3 regions of the Paenilisteria weihenstephanensis genome follow, and region 1 is predicted to be linked to each of the others. Evidence: a T-box and tRNA genes for the amino acid it is inferred to sense, from the RefSeq annotation. Region 1 holds a T-box; the other regions hold tRNA genes.
The links. The T-box of region 1 lies ahead of UE46_RS09625 (valine--tRNA ligase). A T-box ahead of a tRNA ligase gene usually reads a tRNA of that ligase, here a tRNA-Val.
Positions count from the first base shown of each region.

Region 1 (3,235 bases):
TTCGGAGATCGTAAAACATACCAAATGGATCCAGCTAATAGATTAGAAGCTCTGCGAGAAGCTGCTAGCGATGAGCGTGAAGGTGCCGATTTTTTAATTGTAAAACCGTCACTTTCTTACATGGATATCATTCGTGATGTTCGGAATCAGACGAATTTACCAGTTGTAGCCTATAACGTCAGCGGTGAGTATGCGATGGTAAAGGCCGCTAGTGCTAACGGCTGGATTGATGAGAAACGTATTGTCTTAGAAATGCTAACAAGTATGAAACGTGCTGGTGTGAGCCTTATTATTACCTATTTTGCTAAAGATGTTGCGACCTATTTAAAAGGAGATGCATAAATGAATAAATATACTAATTCAATAAAAGCATTTAAAGAATCCAATAAAGTATTACCTGGGGGAGTAAACAGCCCGGTCAGAGCCTTTAAATCAGTCGATGCAGACCCTGTTTTTATGGATCATGGGAAAGGTGCATATTTAACGGACATCGATGGCAATGATTATATCGATTACGTGTTATCATGGGGACCACTTATTTTAGGACATGCTAACGAAACCGTTGTAAAAGCAGTAGCAAGTGCTGCGCTAAAAGGAACTAGTTTTGGCACACCAACCGAAATTGAGACAGAATTAGCAAAATTGGTTATCGAGCGTGTGCCATCCGTTGAAATGGTCCGCATGGTATCTTCTGGGACCGAAGCAACGATGAGTGCCATCAGGCTAGCAAGAGGATACACGAATAGAAATAAGATTGTAAAATTTGAAGGAAGTTATCATGGTCATGGCGACTCCCTCCTTATTAAAGCAGGGTCGGGCGTGGCAACGCTGGGACTTCCTGATTCACCTGGTGTCACACCTGGGCTTGCTGCAGATACAATTGCAGTTCCATATAATGACTTAGAAAGTGTTCAGTATGTTTTTGAAACATACGGCGAAGAGATTGCAGCGATCATTGTTGAACCTGTAGCAGGAAACATGGGTGTTGTTCCTCCAGTTGAAGGGTTTTTAGAAGGTCTTCGTGAGGTAACAACGAAATACGGTAGCTTGCTAATTTTTGATGAGGTTATGACCGGTTTCCGAGTAGATTTTTACAGCGCACAAGGGCTATACGTTGTGACTCCTGATATCACATGCCTTGGAAAAGTTATTGGCGGTGGCCTACCAGTTGGGGCGTACGGTGGTAAAAAAGAAATCATGGAACACATTGCGCCAGCAGGTACAATTTATCAGGCGGGAACGCTCTCAGGAAACCCCGTAGCAATGAACGCTGGCTATGCAACATTGAAGCAATTAACCCCGCATCATTATGATAGTTTTAGAACACTAATTGATCAGCTTGAAGAAGGATTATTAGTACTATCCAAGCAATATGATGTCCCAGTGTCTATTAATAGAGCAGGCTCCATGTTTGGTTCCTTCTTTACAGATCAAAAAGTAACAAACTATGAGACTGCAAAAACATCAGATTTGAGTTACTTCGCTAACTATTACCGAGAAATGCTGAATAACGGCATCTTCTTACCACCATCACAATTTGAAGGATTATTCATGTCAACGGTGCACACCGATGCTGAGATAGCTAAAACGCTTGAAGCAATAGAAGCATCAATGAAGGCACTACGTTGACGGTAGTATTTTTATTTGATACAATGAATTTATTCTAATATTCGTAAATGCATGGACGAGGAAGAGTAAAATATTTTTTCTTTCACAGAGAAGAGGCGGTTGGTGAAAGCCTCTAAGAAAAATATTTGAAAGTAGCCTCCGAGCAGTATTCCTGAACTAGAGTAGGGAATACCGGGAAACTTTCTCTCGTTAAATTAATGAAGTGCTGTATTTTTACAGTAAGAAGGTGGTACCGCGGAATAACTCTTTTCGTCCTTTATGGATGAGAGGAGTTTTTTGTGTTTTGCAAGTAAGAACGATAAATCGCTTTCTAGGAGGAAAAAAGATGACCGAGTTAAACATGCCAACAAAATATAATCCGCAAGATACTGAAAAAAATAGATATGACTGGTGGATAGAACAAGGTTTTTTTGAAGCAGATGGAAAAAATGAAAAGCCAGCTTATTCTGTTGTTATTCCGCCTCCCAACGTTACTGGGAAACTTCATTTAGGACATGCTTGGGACACAACCTTACAAGATATTCTTACACGTATGAAGCGAATGCAAGGATACGATACGCTATATTTACCAGGTATGGATCATGCAGGTATTGCAACTCAGGCGAAAGTCGAGGCTAAACTACGTGAGAATAATATCACACGTTATGATCTTGGACGCGAAAAATTTGTTGCTAAAGCTTGGGATTGGAAAGAAGAATATGCTTCTGTTATCCGTGAACAATGGAAAAAAGTTGGTTTAGGCCTCGATTATTCTAGAGAGAGATTCACACTAGATGCAGGTCTGTCCGATGCTGTAAATAAAGTGTTCGTATCCCTTTACGAAAAAAAACTAATATATCGCGGTCAATATATAATAAATTGGGACCCAGTTGCAAAAACTGCCTTATCAGATATTGAAGTTATCCATCAAGATGTAGAAGGGCAATTCTATCATTTGAAATACCCATTAACAGATGGCTCTGGTTTTCTTGAGGTAGCTACGACTAGGCCTGAAACTATTCCTGGAGATACTGCAGTTGCGGTACATCCAAAAGACGAACGGTATAAAGATTATATCGGTAAAACAATCACATTACCGATAATTGGTAGAGAAATTCCGATTATTGCTGATGATTACGTAGAACGCGAATTTGGTTCAGGGGTTGTAAAAATCACACCAGCACACGATCCAAATGATTTTGAAGTAGGAAATCGCCATGATTTACCACGCATTATCGTTATGAATGAGGATGCTACGATGAATGAGGCTTCTGGAAAGTATAACGGCATGGACCGCTTCGAAGCACGTAAAGCTATTATTGAAGACTTCAAAGGACTAGATTTATTCATTAAGCAAGAGCCGCATCTTCATTCAGTAGGTCATTCTGAGCGAACAGGTGCCATCGTTGAACCTTATTTATCCATGCAGTGGTTCGTTAAAATGCAACCACTAGCTGAGCAAGCTGTTAAATTACAAGAAAATGAAGATGAAAAAGTAAATTTCATTCCTGAGCGTTTTGAGAAAACCTATTTGACTTGGATGGAAAACATTCATGATTGGTGTATCTCGCGTCAACTATGGTGGGGGCATCGCATTCCAGCTTGGTACCATAAAGAAACTGGTGAA
Region 1 is NZ_CP011102.1:1,981,486-1,984,720, reverse strand. Features, by position in the region: gene hemB (porphobilinogen synthase) at 1-342, shown strand, start outside; gene hemL (glutamate-1-semialdehyde 2,1-aminomutase) at 343-1,629, shown strand; T-box leader at 1,673-1,889, shown strand; gene UE46_RS09625 (valine--tRNA ligase) at 1,955-3,235, shown strand, end outside.

Region 2 (3,235 bases), 170 kb from region 1:
TGATACCGCCGTGAAAGGGCGGTGTCTTAACCGCTTGACCAACGGGCCATAATTATTAATTTCAATTCGCATCTTTTATTTTATACTGGCGGAGAAGGAGGGATTTGAACCCTCGCGCCGCGTTAACGACCTATACCCTTAGCAGGGGCACCTCTTCAGCCACTTGAGTACTTCCCCAATATAAACAAATTACAAGCTCCACAGGCAAGACTCGAACTTGCGACCGATCGGTTAACAGCCGATTGCTCTACCAACTGAGCTACTGTGGAATAATAAAATATGGTGGGCCTAAATGGACTCGAACCATCGACCTCACGCTTATCAGGCGTGCGCTCTAACCAGCTGAGCTATAGGCCCATAAAAAAACAAAGAGCGGGTGATGGGAATCGAACCCACGACAACAGCTTGGAAGGCTGTAGTTTTACCACTAAACTACACCCGCATCATCCAAATTAAAACTACTTACAAGGGCGGCTAGTGGGAATCGAACCCACGCATGCCTGAACCACAATCAGGTGCGTTAACCACTTCGCCATAGCCGCCGCTATGATAAATATGGTGCCGGCTGCAAGAGTCGAACTCGCGACCTACTGATTACAAATCAGTTGCTCTACCAACTGAGCTAAGCCGGCTTAAGATACAAATTAATAGTAAAAAGGTGGCTTGGGACAGAATCGAACTGCCGACACCTTGAGCTTCAATCAAGTGCTCTACCAACTGAGCTACCAAGCCATATGTAAAGCGGTCCCGACGGGATTTGAACCCGCGATCTCCTGCGTGACAGGCAGGCATGTTAACCCCTACACCACGGAACCACTAATTGCGGGGACAGGATTTGAACCTGCGACCTTCGGGTTATGAGCCCGACGAGCTACCAGACTGCTCCACCCCGCGACAATAATAATATTTTATCCACAAATCACTAAGTAGAAAAAGGAGGAAGAGGGATTCGAACCCCCGCGCGGTCTTACCCGCCTGTCGGTTTTCAAGACCGATCCCTTCAGCCAAACTTGGGTATTCCTCCATGATAAAATGATAATAGTGATGGTGGACCTTGCAGGACTCGAACCTGCGACCGGACGGTTATGAGCCGTCTGCTCTAACCAACTGAGCTAAAGGTCCAAAATTAAAGGTAGCGGCGGAGGGAGTCGAACCCACGACCTTTCGGGTATGAACCGAATGCTCTAGCCATCTGAGCTACACCGCCATAATATTTACATACCTTTATCTCAAGAAAGTTGGTGGAGCCTAGCGGGATCGAACCGCTGACCTCCTGCGTGCAAAGCAGGCGCTCTCCCAGCTGAGCTAAGGCCCCTTCATAATAAAATTAGGGATATTTCTTAATGGTCGGGAAGACAGGATTCGAACCTGCGACCCCTTGGTCCCAAACCAAGTGCTCTACCAAGCTGAGCTACTTCCCGAAAGTGCGCCCGAGAGGAGTCGAACCTCTAACCGCTTGATTCGTAGTCAAGTACTCTATCCAGTTGAGCTACGGGCGCATAATATAATTAATGGTGCCGAGGACCGGAATCGAACCGGTACGGATATCACTATCCGCAGGATTTTAAGTCCTGTGCGTCTGCCAGTTCCGCCACCCCGGCTTTGGAAACTTAATAATGGCAACTGAAATTTGGAGCGGAAGACGGGGTTCGAACCCGCGACCCCCACCTTGGCAAGGTGGTGCTCTACCACTGAGCTACTTCCGCACCATAATATAATAGTGCGGGTGAAAGGACTTGAACCTTCACACCTTGCGGCGCCAAATCCTAAATCTGGTGCGTCTGCCAATTCCGCCACACCCGCAAAAATGAGCCGTGATGGGCTCGAACCATCGACCCTCTGATTAAAAGTCAGATGCTCTACCAACTGAGCTAACGGCTCACAATACAAAATATATACTGTGAAAAATATGGTGCCGGCTGCAAGAGTCGAACTCGCGACCTACTGATTACAAATCAGTTGCTCTACCAACTGAGCTAAGCCGGCCTGATTAAATGGGGGCTAACGGGATCGAACCGCTGACCCTCTGCTTGTAAGGCAGATGCTCTCCCAGCTGAGCTAAGCCCCCAAAATATGTACATTGCCCGGCGGCGACCTACTCTCACAGGGGGAAGCCCCCTACTACCATCGGCGCTGAAAAGCTTAACTTCCGTGTTCGGGATGGGAACGGGTGTGACCTCTTCGCCGTAACCACCAGACAATGTTTTGATAGAAAGAACGCTGTTCTCTCAAAACTAGATAAGAAAGTCGGTCTGTGCGTGACCGTTCGGAGTCCGATCCTCCATATTACATGTGGTTAAGTCCTCGATCGATTAGTATTTGTCCGCTCCATATGTCGCCATACTTCCACTCCAAACCTATCTACCTGATCTTCTTTCAGGGATCTTACTTTCCGAAGAAATGGGAAATCTCATCTTGAGGGGGGCTTCACGCTTAGATGCTTTCAGCGTTTATCCCTGCCACACATAGCTACCCAGCGATGCTCCTGGCGGAACAACTGGTACACCAGCGGTGTGTCCATCCCGGTCCTCTCGTACTAAGGACAGCTCCTCTCAAATTTCCTGCGCCCGCGACGGATAGGGACCGAACTGTCTCACGACGTTCTGAACCCAGCTCGCGTGCCGCTTTAATGGGCGAACAGCCCAACCCTTGGGACCGACTACAGCCCCAGGATGCGACGAGCCGACATCGAGGTGCCAAACCTCCCCGTCGATGTGGACTCTTGGGGGAGATAAGCCTGTTATCCCCGGGGTAGCTTTTATCCGTTGAGCGATGGCCCTTCCATGCGGAACCACCGGATCACTAAGCCCGACTTTCGTCCCTGCTCGACTTGTCAGTCTCGCAGTCAAGCTCCCTTGTGCCTTTACACTCTGCGAATGATTTCCATCCATTCTGAGGGAACCTTTGGGCGCCTCCGTTACTCTTTAGGAGGCGACCGCCCCAGTCAAACTGCCCACCTGACACTGTCTCCCCACGCGCTAAGCGTGGTGGGTTAGAATGGTCATACAGCCAGGGTAGTATCCCACCATTGCCTCCTCGTAAGCTAGCGCTCACGTCTCTTCGGCTCCTACCTATCCTGTACAAGCGGTACAAACATTCCATATCAGGTTGCAGTAAAGCTCCACGGGGTCTTTCCGTCCTGTCGCGGGTAACCTGCATCTTCACAGGTACTATAATTTCACCGAGTCTCTCGTTGAGACAGTGCCCAGATCGTTGCGCCTTTCGTGCGGGTCGG
Region 2 is NZ_CP011102.1:2,153,941-2,157,175, forward strand. Features, by position in the region: tRNA gene UE46_RS10405 (tRNA-Glu) at 1-48, opposite strand, end outside; tRNA gene UE46_RS10410 (tRNA-Ser) at 87-177, opposite strand; tRNA gene UE46_RS10415 (tRNA-Asn) at 197-269, opposite strand; tRNA gene UE46_RS10420 (tRNA-Ile) at 281-357, opposite strand; tRNA gene UE46_RS10425 (tRNA-Gly) at 372-442, opposite strand; tRNA gene UE46_RS10430 (tRNA-His) at 470-542, opposite strand; tRNA gene UE46_RS10435 (tRNA-Thr) at 557-632, opposite strand; tRNA gene UE46_RS10440 (tRNA-Phe) at 660-732, opposite strand; tRNA gene UE46_RS10445 (tRNA-Asp) at 743-815, opposite strand; tRNA gene UE46_RS10450 (tRNA-Met) at 821-894, opposite strand; tRNA gene UE46_RS10455 (tRNA-Ser) at 935-1,024, opposite strand; tRNA gene UE46_RS10460 (tRNA-Ile) at 1,046-1,122, opposite strand; tRNA gene UE46_RS10465 (tRNA-Met) at 1,134-1,207, opposite strand; tRNA gene UE46_RS10470 (tRNA-Ala) at 1,240-1,315, opposite strand; tRNA gene UE46_RS10475 (tRNA-Pro) at 1,345-1,421, opposite strand; tRNA gene UE46_RS10480 (tRNA-Arg) at 1,426-1,499, opposite strand; tRNA gene UE46_RS10485 (tRNA-Leu) at 1,513-1,601, opposite strand; tRNA gene UE46_RS10490 (tRNA-Gly) at 1,632-1,706, opposite strand; tRNA gene UE46_RS10495 (tRNA-Leu) at 1,722-1,803, opposite strand; tRNA gene UE46_RS10500 (tRNA-Lys) at 1,809-1,881, opposite strand; tRNA gene UE46_RS10505 (tRNA-Thr) at 1,911-1,986, opposite strand; tRNA gene UE46_RS10510 (tRNA-Val) at 1,996-2,068, opposite strand; rRNA gene rrf (5S ribosomal RNA) at 2,083-2,198, opposite strand; rRNA gene UE46_RS10520 (23S ribosomal RNA) at 2,293-3,235, opposite strand, start outside.
Region 2: it encodes a tRNA-Val, which carries the amino acid that the T-box ahead of UE46_RS09625 (valine--tRNA ligase) is inferred to sense. The anticodon was not compared.

Region 3 (3,235 bases), 1.3 Mb from region 1:
CTGTGATGGGGAAGGAAATTAAGTACGGAAGTTCCTGATTTCACGCTGTCAAGAAAAGCCTCTAGTTAGAATAGTACTGCCCGTACCGCAAACCGACACAGGTAGATGAGGAGAGAATCCTAAGGTGAGCGAGAGAACTCTCGTTAAGGAACTCGGCAAAATGACCCCGTAACTTCGGGAGAAGGGGTGCTCTATTAGGGTGAAAGCCCGAGAGAGCCGCAGTGAATAGGCCCAGGCGACTGTTTAGCAAAAACACAGGTCTCTGCAAAACCGTAAGGTGACGTATAGGGGCTGACGCCTGCCCGGTGCTGGAAGGTTAAGAGGAGTGCTTAGCGCAAGCGAAGGTACGAATTGAAGCCCCAGTAAACGGCGGCCGTAACTATAACGGTCCTAAGGTAGCGAAATTCCTTGTCGGGTAAGTTCCGACCCGCACGAAAGGCGCAACGATCTGGGCACTGTCTCAACGAGAGACTCGGTGAAATTATAGTACCTGTGAAGATGCAGGTTACCCGCGACAGGACGGAAAGACCCCGTGGAGCTTTACTGCAACCTGATATGGAATGTTTGTACCGCTTGTACAGGATAGGTAGGAGCCGAAGAGACGTGAGCGCTAGCTTACGAGGAGGCAATGGTGGGATACTACCCTGGCTGTATGACCATTCTAACCCACCACGCTTAGCGCGTGGGGAGACAGTGTCAGGTGGGCAGTTTGACTGGGGCGGTCGCCTCCTAAAGAGTAACGGAGGCGCCCAAAGGTTCCCTCAGAATGGATGGAAATCATTCGCAGAGTGTAAAGGCACAAGGGAGCTTGACTGCGAGACTGACAAGTCGAGCAGGGACGAAAGTCGGGCTTAGTGATCCGGTGGTTCCGCATGGAAGGGCCATCGCTCAACGGATAAAAGCTACCCCGGGGATAACAGGCTTATCTCCCCCAAGAGTCCACATCGACGGGGAGGTTTGGCACCTCGATGTCGGCTCGTCGCATCCTGGGGCTGTAGTCGGTCCCAAGGGTTGGGCTGTTCGCCCATTAAAGCGGCACGCGAGCTGGGTTCAGAACGTCGTGAGACAGTTCGGTCCCTATCCGTCGCGGGCGCAGGAAATTTGAGAGGAGCTGTCCTTAGTACGAGAGGACCGGGATGGACACACCGCTGGTGTACCAGTTGTTCCGCCAGGAGCATCGCTGGGTAGCTATGTGTGGCAGGGATAAACGCTGAAAGCATCTAAGCGTGAAGCCCCCCTCAAGATGAGATTTCCCATTTCTTCGGAAAGTAAGATCCCTGAAAGAAGATCAGGTAGATAGGTTTGGAGTGGAAGTATGGCGACATATGGAGCGGACAAATACTAATCGATCGAGGACTTAACCAAACGTAATATGGAGGCTCGGACTCCGAACGGTCACGCACAGACCGACTTTCTTATCTAGTTTTGAGAGAACAGCGTTCTTTCTATCAAAACATTGTCTGGTGGTTACGGCGAAGAGGTCACACCCGTTCCCATCCCGAACACGGAAGTTAAGCTTTTCAGCGCCGATGGTAGTAGGGGGCTTCCCCCTGTGAGAGTAGGTCGTCGCCGGGCAATGTATTATTCCACAGTAGCTCAGTTGGTAGAGCAATCGGCTGTTAACCGATCGGTCGCAAGTTCGAGTCTTGCCTGTGGAGCCATTATGGAGAGCTGTCCGAGTGGCCGAAGGAGCACGATTGGAAATCGTGTAGGCGGCGAAAGTTGTCTCAAGGGTTCAAATCCCTTGCTCTCCGTTCTCTATGACTATTTATTATTAAGGCCCGTTGGTCAAGCGGTTAAGACACCGCCCTTTCACGGCGGTATCACGGGTTCGATTCCCGTACGGGTCATTTTCATTTTGGGGGCTTAGCTCAGCTGGGAGAGCATCTGCCTTACAAGCAGAGGGTCAGCGGTTCGATCCCGTTAGCCCCCACCATTAATTATATTCTCTTTTCATATAGTTATTATATTATTGTCGCGGGGTGGAGCAGTCTGGTAGCTCGTCGGGCTCATAACCCGAAGGTCGCAGGTTCAAATCCTGTCCCCGCAATTAAAATTTTATATTTTAAATTTTAGTAGTGGTTCCGTGGTGTAGGGGTTAACATGCCTGCCTGTCACGCAGGAGATCGCGGGTTCAAATCCCGTCGGGACCGCCATTATGGCTTGGTAGCTCAGTTGGTAGAGCACTTGATTGAAGCTCAAGGTGTCGGCAGTTCGATTCTGTCCCAAGCCACCTTTATTATTATATTGGAGGGGTAGCGAAGTGGCTAAACGCGGCGGACTGTAAATCCGCTCCTTCGGGTTCGGCAGTTCGAATCTGCCCCCCTCCACCATTTTTATAGGGGCATAGTTTAAAGGTAGAACTAAGGTCTCCAAAACCTTCAGTGTGGGTTCGATTCCTACTGCCCCTGCCAAAATAATTAATTAAATAGTGGCGGGTGTGGCGAAGTGGTTAACGCACCTGATTGTGGTTCAGGCATTCGTGGGTTCGATTCCCATCATCCGCCCCATTTTTTTGAACGGTGGGCTATAGCCAAGCGGTAAGGCAACGGATTTTGATTCCGTCATGCGCTGGTTCGAATCCAGCTAGCCCAGTTTTAATTTTGCGGAAGTAGTTCAGTGGTAGAACATCACCTTGCCAAGGTGGGGGTCGCGAGTTCGAACCTCGTCTTCCGCTTATTTATTTTTATTCTGGCGCCATAGCCAAGTGGTAAGGCAGAGGTCTGCAAAACCTTTATCACCGGTTCAAATCCGGTTGGCGCCTCCATTGAAATTAAATTAAGAATAAAGTATAATGTAATAGTATTATGCCGGCGTGGCGGAATTGGCAGACGCGCTGGACTCAAAATCCAGTGATCTCACGATCGTGCCGGTTCGACCCCGGCCGCCGGTATCCAAAGGAATCCTAACATGATTAAAGTGTTAGGATTTTTTGTATATAGTAATATCCTTCCTTTGGATTGGGTTTCGTCACTTCTATCTTAAAGGATGTTGATATTACTGTGTATTTTTTTTGTCTTGAAATGAGAACAAAAAAATGCTGAGGCAGATTATTTTCTACCCCAACATTTATTATAGGACCTTTTTTTCTAGGACCTTTTTTCATGGGCTAGTAACCATTCTTTACGAGCTAAGCCGCCACCATAGCCGCCAAGTTCTCCGTTGCTGTTTATGACGCGATGACATGGAACAATAAGGGATAGTTGATTGGCTCCATTGGCTCGTGCTACAGCTC
Region 3 is NZ_CP011102.1:632,397-635,631, forward strand. Features, by position in the region: rRNA gene UE46_RS03005 (23S ribosomal RNA) at 1-1,365, shown strand, start outside; rRNA gene rrf (5S ribosomal RNA) at 1,460-1,575, shown strand; tRNA gene UE46_RS03015 (tRNA-Asn) at 1,586-1,661, shown strand; tRNA gene UE46_RS03020 (tRNA-Ser) at 1,666-1,754, shown strand; tRNA gene UE46_RS03025 (tRNA-Glu) at 1,779-1,850, shown strand; tRNA gene UE46_RS03030 (tRNA-Val) at 1,861-1,936, shown strand; tRNA gene UE46_RS03035 (tRNA-Met) at 1,977-2,050, shown strand; tRNA gene UE46_RS03040 (tRNA-Asp) at 2,081-2,156, shown strand; tRNA gene UE46_RS03045 (tRNA-Phe) at 2,161-2,233, shown strand; tRNA gene UE46_RS03050 (tRNA-Tyr) at 2,250-2,333, shown strand; tRNA gene UE46_RS03055 (tRNA-Trp) at 2,341-2,414, shown strand; tRNA gene UE46_RS03060 (tRNA-His) at 2,435-2,510, shown strand; tRNA gene UE46_RS03065 (tRNA-Gln) at 2,524-2,595, shown strand; tRNA gene UE46_RS03070 (tRNA-Gly) at 2,606-2,677, shown strand; tRNA gene UE46_RS03075 (tRNA-Cys) at 2,694-2,767, shown strand; tRNA gene UE46_RS03080 (tRNA-Leu) at 2,810-2,893, shown strand; gene UE46_RS03085 (bifunctional transcriptional activator/DNA repair enzyme AdaA) at 3,090-3,235, opposite strand, start outside.
Region 3: it encodes a tRNA-Val, which carries the amino acid that the T-box ahead of UE46_RS09625 (valine--tRNA ligase) is inferred to sense. The anticodon was not compared.